3 regions of the Bradyrhizobium sp. LeoA1Lang genome follow, and region 1 is predicted to be linked to each of the others. Evidence: predicted binding sites of a transcription regulator. Region 1 holds the regulator's gene; each other region holds the start of a gene.
The links. The regulator LexA, encoded in region 1, represses DNA repair genes until DNA is damaged. The targets are predictions, from matches to a motif close to TGTTCNNNNTGTGTTCNG.

Region 1 (7,028 bases):
GTCGCAGCAAAGCGTACTCAGCCGCCACTGGCGATGTCGGCGATGGATGGCTATGCGGTGCGATCCGCCGATGCCGCCGATCTCAGCGCGCGGCTGAAGGTGATCGGCGAAGTCGCCGCGGGCCGGCCGTTCGATCGGGAACTTGGTCCGCGGGAAGCGGCACGGATCTTCACCGGCGGCGTCATTCCCGCCGGCGCCGATGCCGTCGTGATCCAGGAAGACACCCGGGTCGATGGCGATCACATCACCATCACCGAAGCTGCCATCGCCGGGCGGCATATCCGTCCCGCCGGCGTCGATTTCCGTGAAGGCGACGTGCTGCTCAGGCGCGGAAGCCGGCTGACCGACCGCGCGCTGTCGCTGGCGGCGGCGTCGATGAACTATCCGGAACTTCCCGTGCGGCGCCGGCCGAAGGTGGCCGTGCTCGCGACCGGCGACGAACTGGTGATGCCGGGCACCTCTCCGGGCCCGGGCCAGATCGTCTATTCCAACGGCTATGCGCTGCGGGCGCTGGCGCGCGCGGAAGGCGCTGAAGCGATCGATCTGGGGGTCGCCGCCGACACGGTTGCCGCCACCACCGAGGGCATCCGCCGCGCGCATGCCGCGGGCGCCGACATCCTCATCACCACCGGCGGCGCCTCGGTCGGCGACCACGACCTCGTAAAGCCGTCGCTCGAGGCCGAGGGCGTCACCATGGCGTTCTGGAAGATAGCGATGCGGCCCGGCAAGCCGATGATGCATGGCCGACTCGGTGCGATGCGGGTGATCGGCCTGCCCGGCAATCCGGTGTCGTCCTATGTCTGCGCCTACCTGTTCCTGGTGCCGTTGATTCGTGCCCTCCTCGGCCGCTCGGCGATTCATCACGTCATGGAAAGCGCCCTGCTCGGCCGCGATCTCGCTCCCAATGATCAGCGCGAAGATTATCTCCGCGCGCTTCTCGAAGAGCGCGACGACGGCACGCTGATCGCAACGCCAGTCACCAAGCAGGACAGTTCGCTGCTTGGGAATCTCACTGCGGCGCAGGCACTTGTGATCCGTCCGCCATTCGCGCCGGCTGCCGCAAAAGGCGCGTCTTGCGACATTCTCCGATTGCCTGAATGACGCCGCGACCAGCACCTACTGGAGCAGCATCTCTGATCGCGTTCACCAGAAATTAAGTGGTTGCGGAACACATATCGAACATATAGTGTCCGTTCATGATTTGTTTCGAAACTCGCTGTCTACGAATGGGAGTGCGTGACTCCCGAGATCAGCTCTTCACAAGTCTCGGATCGAACGACGCTACCAACCGGGGGAATGCTCGCGATGCTTACGCGCAAACAGTATGAACTTCTGCGTTTCATCAACGAACGGCTGAAAGAGGCCGGCGTGCCTCCTTCCTTCGACGAGATGAAGGACGCACTCGACCTGCGCTCGAAGTCCGGCATCCACCGCCTGATCACGGCGCTAGAGGAACGGGGCTTCATCCGCCGCCTGCCGAACCGCGCCCGCGCGATCGAGGTGATCAAACTGCCTGAGCTCTCGGCCGCCGGCAACGGCCGCCGCGGCTTCACGCCGAGCGTCATTGAGGGCACGCTCGGCAAGCGCACGACCAGCGCGGCCGTGGCCGAGGACGATGGCAACCGTCCCGTTGCTGTTCCCGTGATGGGCCGGATCGCGGCGGGTACGCCGATCGAGGCGCTGCAGACCCGCAGCCACACCATCAGCGTGCCGCCCGACATGCTCGGCTCCGGCGAGCATTATGCGCTCGAGGTGCGCGGCGATTCCATGGTGGAGGCCGGCATCCTCGACGGCGACATGGCGCTGATCCAGCGCAACGACACCGCCAACACCGGCGACATAGTGGTGGCGCTGATCGATGAGGAGGAAGCGACGCTGAAGCGCTTCCGTCGCCGCGGCGCGTCAATCGCGCTTGAGCCTGCCAATGCGGCTTACGAAGTCCGCATCCTGCCGCCGAACCGGGTGCGGATCCAGGGCAAGCTGATCGGGCTTTATCGCAAGTACTGAGCGGCCGGCGACGCAGCAGCTCGTCCGGTACTTTGGTGGGTGCTCTGCCCTCAAGGACACTGACAAGAGCTGCTTAGAATGATTAGAATAAGGCCCCCGGTAAGTTCGCCGGGGCACTCTCGGTGCAAGGAGATGTGCGGCGGCGCCTCGCTATCGTGTTTGTGAACGGTGAGAGGGCGCGGGCCGTACAAATGCCAAGAACGGAGCAGAGGCTTATTAGTTATCGTCCACTCTGATAGAGGCCTGCGCCTCTCCCAGGCCCGGGTCGGCTATCTCGAATGAGGAGCAATCCGATGTGTGACTATAGCCTGCACGCCGTGGCGACGCGTCCCGCCCAGGTTGGAGAGACGCTTATCACCACCACCTTCCGCGGCACCTCGACCCGCGGCTTCGCTTCGGAAAGCGATCCGACGGTCGCAGTCTGCATGCTTCCCGGGACCGAACTCGCGTTCGCCGATAACGTCCGTTACGACAATCGCTGGATCTGGACCAAGACGACCGGCTTCCGTGTCGGCAAGTTCAACCAGATCGATCCGCATATTCGGGATCGTCATCACGACGCGATCGAATTCCCCGATGGCAGCCATGTGCTGGTGACCCAGCTCTGCGAAGGGCAGCGGGCGACCGTGCTGCAATTGCCAGTGACGCATCATGTTGCAGAGCCGGCACCGAAGGCGGTCGAGCAGCGCCCCGCGCCGAACCCGCTGTTCATCGGCTGACAGCTTCCGGCAGCGTGCGCCGCCGGTCTCGGCCGGCGGAGCGTTGCCGCGAGTGAAAAGCAAAGTGTTTTGAGCGGCCCCGGAGGTCATCCGGGGGCGCATGTGATTTTGTGTTGAACGGACGCTTTATTCGCCAAGGGGGCGTGATCGGTGGTCACCAAGATCACGTGGCAAAGAGCCGGACGAGTGGCTGAGCCCGGCCGATACATGTTCAGGTTCGGCTGGCTCACCGTCGCAGCGGAAGATCTCGCGATCTGGGAGCGATTTCCGGATGCGACCTTCACGCTTGTGCAAATGCCGTCGCATTCGGGCGGCCCGGATGAGTTTCGGCTCGGCGCCTTCGAGCTAGCGGCCAACGCCGGCGGAGATTGAACGGGGCGCTCAGTCTTCCGACTGCAGGTCGGATTCGGACGGGGTCGCATCGATGGCGCGCGGCACGGGTGCCCCCTGGATCCGGATCGTGGTCTCGACCTCGCCTTCGCCTGACATCGCAGGCGACCACGGCCGGTCGAGGCCGGCGGGCCTGACCGCGTCGATGACGAAGCCGTTCCGGTTCCGCCTTAGCGCCAGCCCGCCCTGCCGCCGCAGCCGCTCGGCATCGATGACCGCCGCCGCGCAGCCTGGCGGCACCGGCCGTGCGGTCACGATCAGCACCGCCCGCTCGCAATCGTCCGCGAGCGCCTCGGATCGCTGGGTGAGCGCGATGAACGCGCCACCGGCCGCAGAGGTCACGCAGCCGCTCTCATCGCAGGACACGCCCTCGGTCAGCGACGAATCGCCCGCGGTGCGGGCATCGGCATCCGCGGCCAGCCACTCCTTGGCGAGAAACGCATCCTTCGCAGTCCGCATCAGGTGCAGCCGCCCGTCACCGCCGCGGACGGCGACATTGCGGCCGTCGCCGGAAATCAGGATGTCCGGTTGCGGCGCCCCCACCGCCCAGACCACCGCAATGAGAAGCACGGCCGCGCCGACGAAGCGCAGCGGCGTGCGCAACAGCCCGAGCAGGATGACGCCCAGGCTCGCGGCGATCAGCGGGCCGATCCCGAACGCACTGACGTGGCCGACCGCGCCCGGCAGCGCGGCGACTCCCTGCGCGACCACGATCATCCAATCGATTCCAGTGCCCATGATCGCCCAGAACACACCGTCGAAACCGAACGGCATCGCCAGCAGGCCAAGCAGGCCGGCCGGCATCACCAACGCCGACACCACCGGCATCGCCGCGAGGTTGGCGAGCACGCCAAAGGGCGCCACCCGGTGGAAATGAAAAGCGGCATAGGGCGTGGTCGCCAGCCCCGCCACCAACGACGCCAGCAGCAGCATCGCGACCTCACGCCCGCCCCACAGCGCGATCCGCGCGGTCGTGGAATGGTCTGGCGCGGCAAACAGATGCGGCATGCCGATCTGCACCAGCGCCACCAACCCGAGCGTCGCCGCAAACGACATCTGGAAGCTTGGATGCACCAGCGCCTCCGGCGCGATCGCGAGCACGATCATGGCCGCGACCGCGAGCGTCCGGAACGTCACCGCGCGGCGGTCGACCATGACGGCGATCAGCACCACTGCGGTCATGAGGAACGAGCGCTGCGTCGCGACCTCCGCACCCGACAGCAGAAGATAGAAGGCGGCCGCCACGAGCGCCGCCGCGGCAGACCATTTCTTGATCGGAAAGCCCACGGTGAGCACCGGAAACAGCGCAAGCAGCGCGCGAACCGCGAAGAAGACCACGCCCGCGACCACGGCCATGTGGTAGCCCGAGATCGACAGCACGTGCCCGAGCCCCGAGATGAACATCGCATCATTCACCGGCTCGGAGATCGCATCGCGCCGGCCGGTCAGGAGTGCGGTCGCGATCGCGCGATTGTCGCCTTCGAGCACGTTGCGGATCCGCGCATCGATCGCATCGCGCATGCCCTGCATGAAGGCCGCATAGCGCAGCGTAAATCCGCGGCCTTCCGGCGGCGCGGTCGTCTTGATGGCGCCGAGTACGAAACCGGACGCGCCGATGCCCTGGAAATAGAGATCGCGGCCAAAATCGTAGCTCCCGGGCCGCAGAGGAGCGAGCGGCGGCTGCAGCCGCGCCTTCAATTCGACGAAGCTGCCGACTTCGGGGGCAGTGCCCTTCTTCACCGACAGCCGAACGCGCTCAAGTTTCGGCGTGCCGCGCTGGCTTTCGATGCTTGCGACGCGCAGCACGAAACGGTCGGTGCGCTCGCGGATGTCACGCGTCTCGACAAATCCGGTGAGTGACACCGAGAACATCGGCCGCGCCAGCACGCCATGCGCGACCCGCGCGGTTCGCCAGGTGGCAACGGCAAAACCCGCCGCAACGGCGGCAATCATGACGGCGACAGCGAACGCCTGCCGTCGCCTGAGCAGGAACGCGACAGCGCACAGCGCGATCGCGACGATGACCGCGACCGACAGCACCGGCTCATGGTCGGCGGCGAAGTAGAGCGCGATGCCGCTGCCGAACGCGACCGGCACCCAGGGCAGAAGCCGTCCGGCGCCCGCTTCGGCGCGGGCCCACTGGCGCAACGTCTCGACGATTGGCGGCCAGGCGCCGACGCCGATCGGGGCATACCCACCCGCCGGCGCCACCGCCTCGCGCGGCGGCCAGGTGCCGGCATAGCCGCGCCTGCCGCCCGGCGTCCTGCCCTCGTCCGACATCCTGCGCCCTGGACTACCCCTGTTTCCGCAAAGCTACCGGAAGCGGGTATCCACGGGATAGCGGAACAGATGCGAACGTCGTGCCGGTACGCTTCCGATCCCGGCGCTGGTGTCTTCAGCCGGCTTCAACCCCGACTGCGCCGAAAGTCTCATAAGGCCGCAGTCCCATTGAGGATTAGACTGTGGCTGCGCCTCCGCCCGGACAGACGGGATGAGGCAGTGGTGGCTCGCGGTTCGAAGACCGCTGGAGCCCTTCTCAGGTGGTTCAAGGCTTCCCTGAGACCGGCGTTGCGGACGCAACTTGCAAATCAAGCTTGTAGCGTCGCGCATCACGCGTACTCCGCGAGCGAATAGAGCGCTGAAAAACGCGAGGAGAAGTCATTGAACTAATGGGAGCAGCACATGGCAATTCAGGTACCGAGCGATTTTCGCCGCGTGATTGTTGCCGCGTCGGTCGGAAACATCATCGAATGGTATGACTTCTATATCTTTGGCAGCCTGGCCGCCGTTCTGTCGGTCAAGTTCTTCGAACAATCCCACCCCGTCGCAGCCCTGCTGAGCACGATCGCCCTGTTCACTGCAGGGTTCCTGATCCGTCCGCTCGGAGCATTCCTCTTTGGATGGATGGGCGACCGGGTCGGCCGCAAATATACGTTTCTCATCACGCTCACCGGAATGGGACTGGGAACGGGCGCGATCGGCCTGATCCCGACCTATCAGTCGATCGGTCTCACCGCCGCGTTCGTGCTGTTCGGGCTACGCATGATCCAGGGCCTGTGCCTGGGTGGCGAATATGGCGGCGCCATCACCTATGTTGCCGAGCATGTGCCCGACGATAGACGCGGCTACTACACCGGCTGGCTCCAGACCTCGCCGACGCTCGGGATCGTGGTGTCGCTGGCCGTGATCATTCTGACCCGGATCTATTTCGGCGATCAGGCCTTCAACGAATGGGGATGGCGCGTTCCGTTCCTGCTCTCATTCCTGCTGGTGGCCATCGCCATCTACATCCGCCTCCAGCTCCAGGAGACGCCGATCTTCCAGGAGATCAAGGCCCGTGGGCAGATGACCAGGAACCCCTGGAAGGAAGCGTTCCTTAGCTCGAACATCAAATACATCGGAATCGCCATCATCGTCCTGATCGGACAGGGCGTAGTCTGGTACAGCGGACAGTTCTGGGCGCTGTACTTCCTGCAGCAGGTCTCCAAGGTGGACGCTCTGACCTCGGCCTACATCGTCGGGGCCGCGCTGCTACTTGCGACGCCGAGCCTGATCTTCTTTGGCTGGCTGTCGGACCTGATCGGCCGCAAGCCGGTGATCCTGGGAGGCATGCTGCTTGCCGCGATCACCTACTATCCGCTGTATCTGTGGCTCGGAACGGTCACGCAGCCCGGAAACATCAACTATCCGATCGCAGTCTTCATCATCTTCATCCTCGTCTGTTACGTCGGGATGGTGTACGGGCCGGTCGGCGCGTTCCTGGCCGAATTCTTCCCCAGCAGGATCCGCTACACATCGGTATCGGTGCCGTATCACATCGGCAACGGCTGGGGCGGCGGCCTGGTGCCGTTCATTACCTCGGCGGCTTTCGCCGCCACCGGCAGCGTCGGCTACGCGCTGATCTATCCGATC
Region 2 (7,028 bases), on a different contig from region 1:
TCGAGAGACCGGACCCAAAGCCCATGAAATTGAACGTCGCCGTCCAGATGGATCCCATTGAGCGCATCAACATTCGCGGCGATTCGACGTTCGCGCTGCTGCTCGAAGCGCAGAAGCGCGGCCACGGCATTTCCTATTACACACCGGACAAGCTCTCGCTGCGCGGCGATGAGCTGGTGGCGCCGGTGCAGATTCTTTCCGTGCGCGACGAGGTCGGCGATCACTTCACGCTTGGCGAGCCCAAGCGCGAGCCGCTGACCAATTTCGACGTGATCCTGCTGCGGCAGGATCCGCCGTTCGATCTCGCCTACATCACCTCTACGCATTTCCTCGAGCGTATCCACCCGAAGACCCTGGTCGTCAACAATCCCGCCAGCGTCCGTAATGCGCCGGAAAAGCTGTTCGTGATGAATTTTCCGCAGTTGATGCCGCCGACCTTGATCTCGCGCGACCTCGACGAGATCAACGCGTTCCGCGACGAGCATGGCGCCGTCGTCATGAAACCGTTGCACGGCCATGGCGGCGCCGCGGTGTTCCGCGTGATGCCGCAGGACATGAATTTCGGTTCGCTGTTCGACATGTTTACGGTGACGTTCAAGGAGCCATGGGTGATCCAGCGCTTCCTTCCCGAGGTCAAGCATGGCGACAAGCGCATCATTCTGGTCGATGGCGAGTTCGCCGGCGCCGTCAACCGCGTGCCTGCGGCGGACGACCTGCGCTCCAACATGGTGCGTGGCGGCGCGGCGCAGTCGACCGAGCTGTCCGATCGCGAGCGCGCGATCTGCACAACCCTTGGCCCGGCGCTGCGCGAGCGCGGCCTGTTGTTCGTCGGCATCGACGTGATCGACGGCTATCTCACCGAGATCAACGTCACCTCGCCGACCGGCATCCGCGCCATTGCGCGGCTCGGCGGCCCGGACGTGGCGGCCAGGATCTGGGACGTCATCGAGGCGAAGCGCGCAAAATCTTAGGGCGCGTCTGCCTTTCTTCCGCTCTGAGACCTCTTGTCAGCTTGCGACGGCGAGCGCAGCATGGCGTTGCTCGCCTTCAGGTCGTGGGGCAGGACCTGCTCGCGGGCGGCAACGCGATGATTGCCAAAATATAACTCGATAAAAATCGTGGAGGAAAAGCATGACAATCAACGTCTCGCGAAGGTCCCTGCTCGCGCTCGGCGCCGGCCTTGGTGCAAGCACGCTGCTCGGGAGCAGCGCGCTGGCACGCGCGCCGAAGCTCGGCACGCAAACGCCGTATTGGCACCGCTTCATTCTAGGCGATGCCGAAGTCACCGTCGTTTCCGACGGCCCGCTGCCGCTTGGCGATCCCTCCGGCACCTTCACCGGCGTGCCGAAGGAAGAAGTGAAGAAGATGCTGTCGGACAACTTCCTCTCGCCCGACAATGTCGTGCTGGAGCAGAATTCGCCGATCGTGAACACCGGCGACAAGCTGATCCTGTTCGACACCGGCATGGGCACTTCGAAAGCGTTCGGTCCGACCACCGGCCGCCAGCAGAAGAGCATGGCGGAAGCCGGCATCAAGCCGGAGGACATCGACGCCGTCGTCTGCTCGCATGCGCATATCGACCACATCGGCGGCATCGTCGGTGCCAACGACAAGCCGCTGTTCCCGAACGCGCAGGTCTATATCGCCCAGAGCGATTTCGATTACTGGACCGATGAAGGCAAGATGGGCAGCCCGCTGAAGGACTTCGTCGTTCACGCGCGCAAGAATCTGCTGCCGGTCCGCGACCGCCTGGTGTTCTTCAAGGACGGCCAGGAATTCCTGCCCGGCGTGCAGGCGATTGCGGCGCCCGGCCACACCATCGGCCACCACATCTTCATGGTGAGCTCGGCCGGCAAATCCTTCGCCTTCCTCGGCGACCTCTCGCACCACGCCGTGCTGCTGCTCGAGCGGCCGCGGATGGAATTCTCCTACGATACCGACCCGAAACAGGCGGCGGCCTCGCGGGTGAGGCTGCTGGAGATGCTGGCGGCCAACAAGACCCCCGTGATGTCCTACCACTTCGCCTGGCCCGGCTACGGCCATGTCGCCAAGGTCGGCGACGGCTTCCACTATTATCCCGAACCGATGCAGATGACGCTGTAAGCTGCGTGGGCTCCGGGACAGCGGAAAAGCGGCCCCGGAGCCCACGTTCCCGTAATGTTCTTGCGCTTGGCGTTGCCTTCGGCTACCCTCGATTGTGGCAAGGGGGCAGCATGGTTCAACGCGTTTCCACCGTCGCTTTCGAGGGGATCGAGGCTCGTGCGGTCGACGTGCAGGTGCAGGTCGCGCCGGGACTACCGGCTTTTGCGATCGTAGGCCTGCCGGACAAGGCGGTCTCCGAGGCGCGGGAGCGGGTTCGCTCGGCGCTGATCGCCTCCGGCCTCGCCCTTCCGGCGCGCCGGATCATCGTCAATCTAGCGCCGGCCGACCTGCCAAAGGAAGGCAGCCACTACGACCTGCCGATCGCACTCGGGCTGATGGCGGCGATCGGGGCCATCCCGCCGGATGCGCTCAACGGCTTCACAGTGCTGGGCGAACTCGGGCTGGACGGCTCGATCGCTCCGGTTGCGGGCGTCTTGCCGGCGGCGATCGGCGCCAATTCGCGCGACGAGGGGCTGATCTGCCCCGCGGCCTGCGGCTCCGAAGCGGCGTGGGCGAGCCCAGACATCCAGATCATCGCAGCACACTCGCTGATCCAGATCGCCAATCACTTCAAGGGCACGCAGGTGCTGTCGCGCCCACAGCCGAAGGTGCATGAGCAGAAGGAGACGCTGCTCGACCTGCGCGACATCAAGGGTCAGGAAAGCGCCAAGCGGGCGCTCGAGATCGCAGCGGCCGGCGGGCATCATTTGTTGATGATGGGCTCGCCCGGCGCCGGCAAATCGATGCTGGCGGCGCGGCTGCCCTCGATCCTGCCGCCGCTGTCGCCGTCGGAACTTTTGGAAGTGTCGATGATCGCGTCGGTGGCCGGCGAGATCCGCGACGGCGCCTTGACCGCGCGGCGGCCCTTCCGCAGCCCGCATCATTCCGCCAGCATGGCTGCGCTCACCGGCGGCGGCATGCGCGCCAGGCCCGGCGAAATCTCGCTGGCGCATCAGGGCGTGCTCTTCCTCGACGAACTGCCGGAATTCGATCCACGCGTGCTGGATTCGCTGCGCCAGCCGCTGGAGACGGGCGAGGTTTCGGTTTCGCGTGCCAATCACCGCGTCACCTATCCGGCGCGCTTCATGCTGGTGGCGGCGATGAACCCGTGCCGCTGCGGTCATGCCTATGAGCCCGGCTATGCCTGCAAGCGCGGACCCATCGACCGCTGCACCGCCGATTACCAGATGCGCATCTCAGGCCCGCTGATGGACCGCATCGATCTACGGATCGAGGTGCCGGCGGTGACCGCCGCCGACCTGATCCTGCCGCCGCCTGCCGAAGGATCGGCGGAAGTGGCGGCGCGGGTCGCTGCGGCGCGCGACGTCCAGCTTGCGCGCTATGCCGCCGCCGGCATGCCGAACGTCCGCACCAATGCGGAAGCGCCGGCATCGCTGCTTGAGACCATCGCCCAGCCGGACGCGCAGGGGCAGAAGCTGTTGCGCGATGCCGCCGAGACCATGCGCCTCACCGCGCGCGGCTATCACCGCGTGCTGCGCGTCGCGCGCACGCTCGCCGATCTCGACGGCACGGAGAAGATCGGACGATTGCATCTCGCGGAGGCCCTGTCCTACCGCGCGCTCGCCGACGACATCAGGCGCGCGGCGTAAAGCGTCCAGCAGCGTCGCGTCAACGCGACGGTAACCAGTTCTCTTTACACTCCGCCAACCATAAGCCTGCGCAATCGTAGCCAGCTTTGGTTGAGTGAGTGGTGTCATGTTGCGTTTGAAGATTCTGGCCTCGGCCGTGCCGCTGGCCGTGTTCGCGCTCGTTGCCCGCGGTGAATTCCTGCCGGGCCCACATCCCTGCATCGAGGCCGGCGGCGCCACCGTCCAGATCGCATCGATCCCCTGGCTCGCCCAGCTCCATGTCAGCTTCACGGACGACCCGGCTGCCGCCACCGTCCGAGTCCAGGTCTCCGACAATGCGGAAGCCGCCGATTTCGCTGTTATCGATGATATCGACGACGACGCCGAGCCCGGCGCCTGCGAGAGCAAGGGCGTGCCGCAACTGGTGGCGATCTCGGCCAATCCCGCCGCGACCGACCCCGTGATCTATCTTTCGCAGGATGGCCCGGCCGATTACCGGATCTTCGTCCATTCGAAGAGCTTCTCCGTGCGCGATGCCGCGGCGCTGATCGTCGGCGCGCATGGCGGGCACCGCCATCTGCAGGCGGCTTCGCTGTAGCAACGATCGTTAACGCTTTATCAACCCTGTTCGCATCGCGGGCCGGAACCCGACGCTGTCTCAAGCACTTTGCAAGGTCGCCGACGCATCGTCGACCCAACATGCAAGGGCGGCTCAAGCCGCCAGCCTTCAGCAGGTGATCAGGGGATCGGCGATGACGTGGACCTATCGACTGAGGCTCCGCTTGCTTCGGTTCGGGCGGCGTCACCCCTGGATCGTCTTCATCTTCCGCGCCTTCATCGTCTTCGCCGCAGCCTTCGCCGGCGGTTATGCGTTCCTCGTTGGCGCCGTTTCGGACCGTGATCCGCGTACCATTGCCGTGGCTGTCAGTCTGCTGTTCGCACTCACCTGCGTGGCGCTGGTCGTGCTGAATGTCCGACTGCGGCTGATGCGCGGAAAGCTGCGCATGATCGCAGAGCACAACGAGGCGCTCGCCGACCGCAACTGGGAACTGCAGGAAGCCGAGCAACGCGCGCGTAGCCTGTTTGAGTCGCAGAGCGACCTGATCGTCCTGCGTGACAGCGATGGCATGATCACCTTCGTCAACGACGCGTATTGCGACCTCGCGGGAAAGCCGCGCGGCGAACTGATCGGCAGCCATTTCGCCTTCGAGGTGCTGGAACAGGGCGACACCGCGCTGGAGCCAAGCAGCACCCGCACCTACGACCAGAAGATCGCAGGCCCCTTCGGGCCGCGCTGGATCGCCTGGCGCGAGGGCCTCGTCCGCACCGACGCTGGGAGGCCTGCGGAGATGCAAAGCGTCGGGCGTGACGTGACCGACCGCACCGAAAGCGAGCGCGTGCTTGCCGAGGCGCGCGATCAGGCCGATGCGGCCAACCGCGCCAAGTCGCGCTTCCTCGCAATGGCGAGCCACGAGATCCGCACCCCGCTGAACGGCATCATCGGCATGAGCGGACTCTTGATGGATACGCCGCTGACGCCGGAGCAGATGACCTACGCCAAGGCGGTGAAGACCTCCGGCGACGCGCTGCTGTCGCTGATCGAAGAGCTCCTCGACTATTCCAAGATCGAGGCCGGCAAGATCGATCTCGAGCAGCGCCCGTTCGCGCTCTCGAAACTGATCGAGGACATCACCGAATTGCTGGCACCGAGGGCGGAGGCAAAGGGAATCGAGATCGCCGCCTATATCGATGAGCGGTTGCCGATGGATGTGGTCGGAGACGCCGCCCGGCTGCGCCAGGTGCTGCTCAACCTCGCCGGCAACGCGATCAAATTCACCGCAACCGGCGGCGTCGCCCTGGTGGTCGAGCCCGGCATCCGGCCGAATGAAATCAGCTTCCTGGTCCGCGACACCGGCATCGGCATTGCGCCGGAGGCGCAGCAGCGCATCTTCCGCGAGTTTGAGCAGGCCGACGAAGGCATTGCGCGCAGCTATGGCGGCACCGGGCTGGGCCTCAGCATCAGCGACCGCATCATCAAGCGCATGGGCGGCCGCATCGCACTCGCAAGCACGCCGGGCGCGGGCTCGACCTTCGAACTATCGATCCCGCTCGCGGCTTCCGACAGCAACGGACCGCCGATGTTCAGCCCGCCCGACCTTGCGGGCCAGTCGATCATGCTGGTCGCGCCGCAAGGCATCGAGGCCTCGCTGATCTCGCGCCGCTTGCAGCGCTGGGGTGCACAGACCTGCATGGTGTCGGATGCCATGGTGGCGGAGGCCTTGTTGCCCGAGCGTTCATGGCATGCCGCGCTGATCGACCACGCGCTGGGAGCGGCCGAGATCGGCCACCTCGGGGAAGCGGCGCGGATGCATGCGACGCAGCGGATCGTGATGTTCACGCCGGCAACCCGGCAGGAACTGCAGCCGTCCGCCGACTCGCCGTTCACCGGCTATCTGGTCAAGCCACTGCGCGCCGTCTCGCTCGCCGCTCGTCTGACCGCCACGCCCGAGATCGCTTCCCCAAGCGTCGCCGCAGAGCTCGTCGTCGAGCCAATCGAGGCTGGCTCGGCACCGGCCTCCCTGTCCGACAAGGGGCTGTCGATCCTGGTCGCCGAGGACAATGAGATCAACGCGCTCCTGATGCGCTCGCTGCTGACGCGCCTCGGCCACAAGGTAGTGATCACCACCAACGGCGAAGAGGCGCTTCAATCCTGGTTGTCGGCGAAATCAACGGGCGCGCCATACGACCTCGTGCTGATGGACGTCCAGATGCCGCAGCTCAACGGCATCGAGACCACCAAACGCATCCGGCAATCGGAAGCCGACCAGCCCGGCCGACCAACGCCAATCCTCGCGCTGACGGCCAACACCTTAGCGGAAGATCGCTCCGCCTGCTTCGAAGCGGGGATGGACGGCTTTCTGATCAAGCCGCTCGATCGCGAGAAGCTCGAGGAGGCGCTGAGAGGACTGGCAGCGGCGCGGCATCTGGCTGCGTAGCCTCCGCTGCCTCCGCCGTCATTGCGAGCGCAGCGAAGCAATCCATGCCTCCGCATGTGAGGCGCGATGGATTGCTTCGCTGCGCTCGCAATGACGATGCCGAGCGACAGCAGCTACAGCCGCCGCAGCGCGACGGTCTCCACCACGTGGTCGGCGCCCTTCTTCAGGATCAGCGTGGCGCGCGGACGGGTCGGCAGGATGTTATCCTCGAGATTGGCGCGGTTGGTGCGTTCCCAGATCGCGATCGCGGTGGCGGTCGCCTCTTCGTCCGACAGCACGGCATAGCGGTGGAAATAGGAGC
Region 3 (3,921 bases), on a different contig from region 1:
TGCAAGATCGCTGCGGTTCGCGATTGAATAGACGGACCTGCTGCGCGTGATGATCTCAAAGTCGGCGAACTTCACTTTAAGCGTTACCGTCCGCCCCCGAGTGCCCGTCGACTTGCAGTGCCGCCAGACCTTGTCGACCAGCGGTTCGAGCTCCGCTGCCATGGTCTCGAATTCGATTAGATCGGCCGAGAACGTGTTTTCCGCACCGACAGACTTTCAGATCCGGTTCGCTCGAACGGGGCGCTCGTCTACGCCGCGCGAGATCCAGTAATAGTAAGCGCCGGACTTGCCGAAGTTAGCGTTCATGAACTCCAGTGTCTGGTTGCGCATGTCGAGACCGGTGAAGATGCCCAACGCATTCATTTTCGCGCTCGTCGCCGGGCCTATCCCGCGAAATTTGCCCACGGGCAGCCTCTCCACGAAGGCAGGTCCCATTTCCGGCGAGATGACGAATTGGCCGTTCGGCTTGCGATGATCGGAAGCGAGCTTAGCCAGAAATTTGTTGTAGGAGATGCCGGCAGAAGCGTTGAGGTCGGTCTCGGCCTTGATCGTTTCGCGGATGCGCGAGGCAATGTCCCGAGCGAGCGGGATGCCTTGAAGATTTTCGGTCACGTCAAGGTAGGCCTCGTCGAGCGACAAGGGTTCGATGATCGGCGTGTGCTCGGCGAAGATTTCGCGGATCTGCCGGCTGATCGCCTTGTAGACCTCGAAGCGAGGCTTGACGAAGATCAGGTCTGGACACTGCCGCTTCGCCGTGATCGACGCCATCACGGACCGCACTCCGAACTTCCTGGCTTCGTAGCTCGCGGCAGCCACGACGCCTCGCTCCGCCGAGCCTCCCACCACGACCGGCTCTCCGCGAAGGTCCGGGTTGCCGCGCTGTTCCTCGGAAGCATAGAACGCATCCATGTCGATGTGAATATCTTGCGATAGGACGCGGTCGAAGCGCCTTGCTCGGGATCGGGTGGGGCCATGTGCGGATTATATAGGTCCGCAGTCGAGTCGTCGCAGCCGTTAGACCACACCGTCGGGCGGGCACTCCGGACAGGTGTCGCCGATCGAGTCCAGCACTTCGGCGATCGCTATGGCGGCCGTTTGCGACGAGACGCCAGGCGGCGGGTACTCGCGGGCCATGCCGAAGGCGCGATCGCGGGCGTGCGGGTCGGCGCGGTCCTGCATCCACCCATGCTCTTCGCATTCGCGGATGGCGCCGGATTCTTGCAGCACGGCGATAGCCCATCCTTGTAGGGTCCGGATTGCCGCGCGCGGCTCCCTCGTCATCAGCATTTGAAGGCTCCTGGTGCGCCAAACGAATCAGCCAGTTCATCCTGCGTTCCTGCGAGCTAGCACGGGGCAGGGATTCGCAAACGTGGGAGCAGTCGCCTTTCCACGGCGATGGACCCTCAACGCGCACTGGGGTCCTGCCGTTAAGGAGGGCCGGCGCACGCTACCTGGCGAGCCCGGCGTTCTCCCGCAGCGTCCCGATCGCCTTGGTAAGTTCCCTCTCTGTCGGGTCCGGCTCATGCGCCTGCTCAGCAAGGGTCTTGAGGTACGATGCCTGGGCACCGGTCATCGGATCATGTCCTGAAACCCACTCATTCGGGTCCCTCTCCGTATTGTCGGCCATGTGAACCTCCAAAAATCTGGGTGCAGTCCCAACTTGTAACTTGAAAGATTGTTCCCTTTTTGTTCACTTGAGCGGCTGCAGTCCAACGGGGTCTCAATGCCTAGATCTCGAGTTCGTCCGTCGGGAAATCGAATACATGCGCGTCCAGCTCGGGCGTCAGCGAAACGACATTATGAAGCTTCAACGGGCGGGGATCTGTACCGCCTCGGCCGAACTGCTCCTGCAGCGGATGCTCGCGAAGATCGAAGGGCTTTGCGCAGAACGCGACAGGCTTAAGAAGGCGGCGCCAGGGCCGACCGCGGGGAAGGTGCTTGGAGGTCGGAAGTGGTGAAGAGATACTTTTCCGACGCCGAGGATCAGCCGCCGTTCCTCAAAGCTTTGGCCGAGGTTCGAAAGATCGGTGTGCACGAGGGATGGTGCTATCACCAAGTCCAAGCGATCATATTGGCCATAGATCAATATGCCGAGGCCGCGACAGGCAACCGGGAATTTTTCTGGAATAGGCCGCATTCAATCGGCGGTCGGACGCGCGGCGATGATACCCCGTAGACGGCTCCGGCTATGATAGCGCCAGCTCAGTGAACGAACTGCTTTGGCAACACCATCACGATGTTGACCTGGCGCTTCAAGACCTTCGAAGCCGCGATCTGAATTTGAAGCGAGAAGTTGTCCTCGACCCCAGCCGCGGCTTCCTCATCCTTTGCGTAAACGAACAGGATATCGCCGTCGAGTTCGTCGAAGTGAATGCCGGCGAACAGCCGGTCAAACGCCTTCGCGCCAACGATGAGTGCCATCCGGGCTTGTATCGCGTGGTCCTGGACTTCTGTCAGGTTCATGCGCTGGAAATAGGCTGCCTCGACTCGATGCAAGGAGGAGCGAGCGAGTGGTGCGCCTAAGCCTCGCGCAGCTGGCTGATCTCTTTCGCGGTTTGGCAAGCGCTCTGGATCCTGACAACCACGGTCGGTGACGGTCGGCTACAACGTCTTGGAGGGGGACTTGGGAGGCAACGGCGATGCGCGCTCGCCGTTTTCCGCGTGGCTCGCGGCTACGGGGCGATCCAGAATCCGACTCGGATAACCGCCAGGCCGACGACGATTATCAGGATGTCGGTCGTCAACCATTCCGGTATTCGCTTCGCAGGTTCAGCCATGGTTTTGGCCTCCGCTACCGGCACCCTCCGACATCCCGGAGCGAGGCGATATGACCTGCTTCACGAAATCCGGGAAAAAGAGGCAATTTACTTGAAGATGGGGGAGCCGAGCGGCGGCTTTCACTCTCTCGAAGATACGCCGTCGGGCTCGAAATGCGCTGTCCGGCGGCGAAGGTGAGCTGCCCGGCAGGGGAGCCGATCGAGTTGCTTGGGGCAGTGCGCGCACAATTGGTGCTGGAGCGCGGTTTTTCTCGCCTCCCGTAGTTATCCCGTGGTGACTCAGGCGGATTCTGGGATTGTCATGTGTGGTGGTTCGGCGGTGCGGGCGCTGATACTTTGCTCCGCAATCACCGACCAGGGGAGGAGGCCGCCATGCTTGCTGAGAAATTCTTTCTGGTTTTGGAGACTCTCAAAAGTCATGCTTCGGACGGAAGCGTGCGGGTTGTCAGCACGACGCCGCGAGTCCCGGTAAGGCTGCCAACCAAGACAACAGACAAGCAGGTCGCCAACAACTAGGTCCGGCTCACGCTGAAGATCTTTGGCTCTCTCGGTTTCGTCGGCTCGCCCAGCGCCTTTGCTGCCGTCGATGGGTTCAAAATTGCGCCGCCGGGCTAGAAATGCAGTGTCCCGGCGGCGTTTATTTCACTGGTGCCCTGAAATCCCAGTACCACCATCCTAGCAAGACGCTATCGAAGTTTGTGTATGAAATGGCACACACGGTAGTCAAGGAAGCAGCCCGGCCCAGGGGACAAATCCGGACCGAGCTGCCAGGGGCGTTACACACATGGATCCTGCGTGCGACCTTCAACGCAGCCACAAATGGACTGTTCCGCGTGGCTTCGCTAGCTGTGCGGAGGGGCAAGAGGAACTTCGTTCTCGGACGAAGAGGCTAGGGGACCCATAGCCGGAGAAAAACGGCCCGGCCAGGGGGATGGACCGAGCTGCAAGGGTGGCAGGTGCACACATTGTTGCGGAATATGCGTTGTCACAATCTCGGCCAGCGCGGCGTATCTGAGAGTTACCGCGGGGCGGTAGGTGCCGTCCGAAAAGCGGTTGGAATTGAAAGTGGCGTAGTCTCCGGGGTGATCAACCTCGAATCACCCGGCGTTGACGCGCCGGGCTGGAGACCACGCCATGACAAGCG

Region 2: ACZYOF_RS22795 (YifB family Mg chelatase-like AAA ATPase) is a predicted target of LexA. The motif match lies at 2,148-2,165, and genes of this name have one in related genera.
Region 3: ACZYOF_RS42625 (DUF3072 domain-containing protein) is a predicted target of LexA. The motif match lies at 1,677-1,694, and genes of this name have one in related genera.

Annotation. Positions count from the first base shown of each region.
Region 1 is NZ_JBVAPG010000033.1:1,042-8,069, forward strand. It holds gene ACZYOF_RS13945 (molybdopterin molybdotransferase MoeA) at 1-1,101, shown strand, start outside; gene lexA (transcriptional repressor LexA) at 1,306-2,007, shown strand; gene ACZYOF_RS13955 (hypothetical protein) at 2,301-2,726, shown strand; gene ACZYOF_RS13960 (hypothetical protein) at 2,913-3,098, shown strand; gene ACZYOF_RS13965 (ComEC/Rec2 family competence protein) at 3,108-5,396, opposite strand; gene ACZYOF_RS13970 (MFS transporter) at 5,799-7,028, shown strand, end outside.
Region 2 is NZ_JBVAPG010000069.1:29,830-36,857, forward strand. It holds gene gshB (glutathione synthase) at 24-971, shown strand; gene ACZYOF_RS22790 (MBL fold metallo-hydrolase) at 1,132-2,103, shown strand; gene ACZYOF_RS22795 (YifB family Mg chelatase-like AAA ATPase) at 2,214-3,752, shown strand; gene ACZYOF_RS22800 (hypothetical protein) at 3,859-4,329, shown strand; gene ACZYOF_RS22805 (PAS domain-containing hybrid sensor histidine kinase/response regulator) at 4,484-6,727, shown strand; gene coaA (type I pantothenate kinase) at 6,841-7,028, opposite strand, start outside.
Region 3 is NZ_JBVAPG010000319.1:16-3,936, reverse strand. It holds partial or broken gene dinB (DNA polymerase IV) at 1-909, opposite strand, end outside; gene ACZYOF_RS42630 (hypothetical protein) at 1,015-1,287, opposite strand; gene ACZYOF_RS42625 (DUF3072 domain-containing protein) at 1,448-1,627, opposite strand; gene ACZYOF_RS42620 (hypothetical protein) at 2,203-2,562, opposite strand.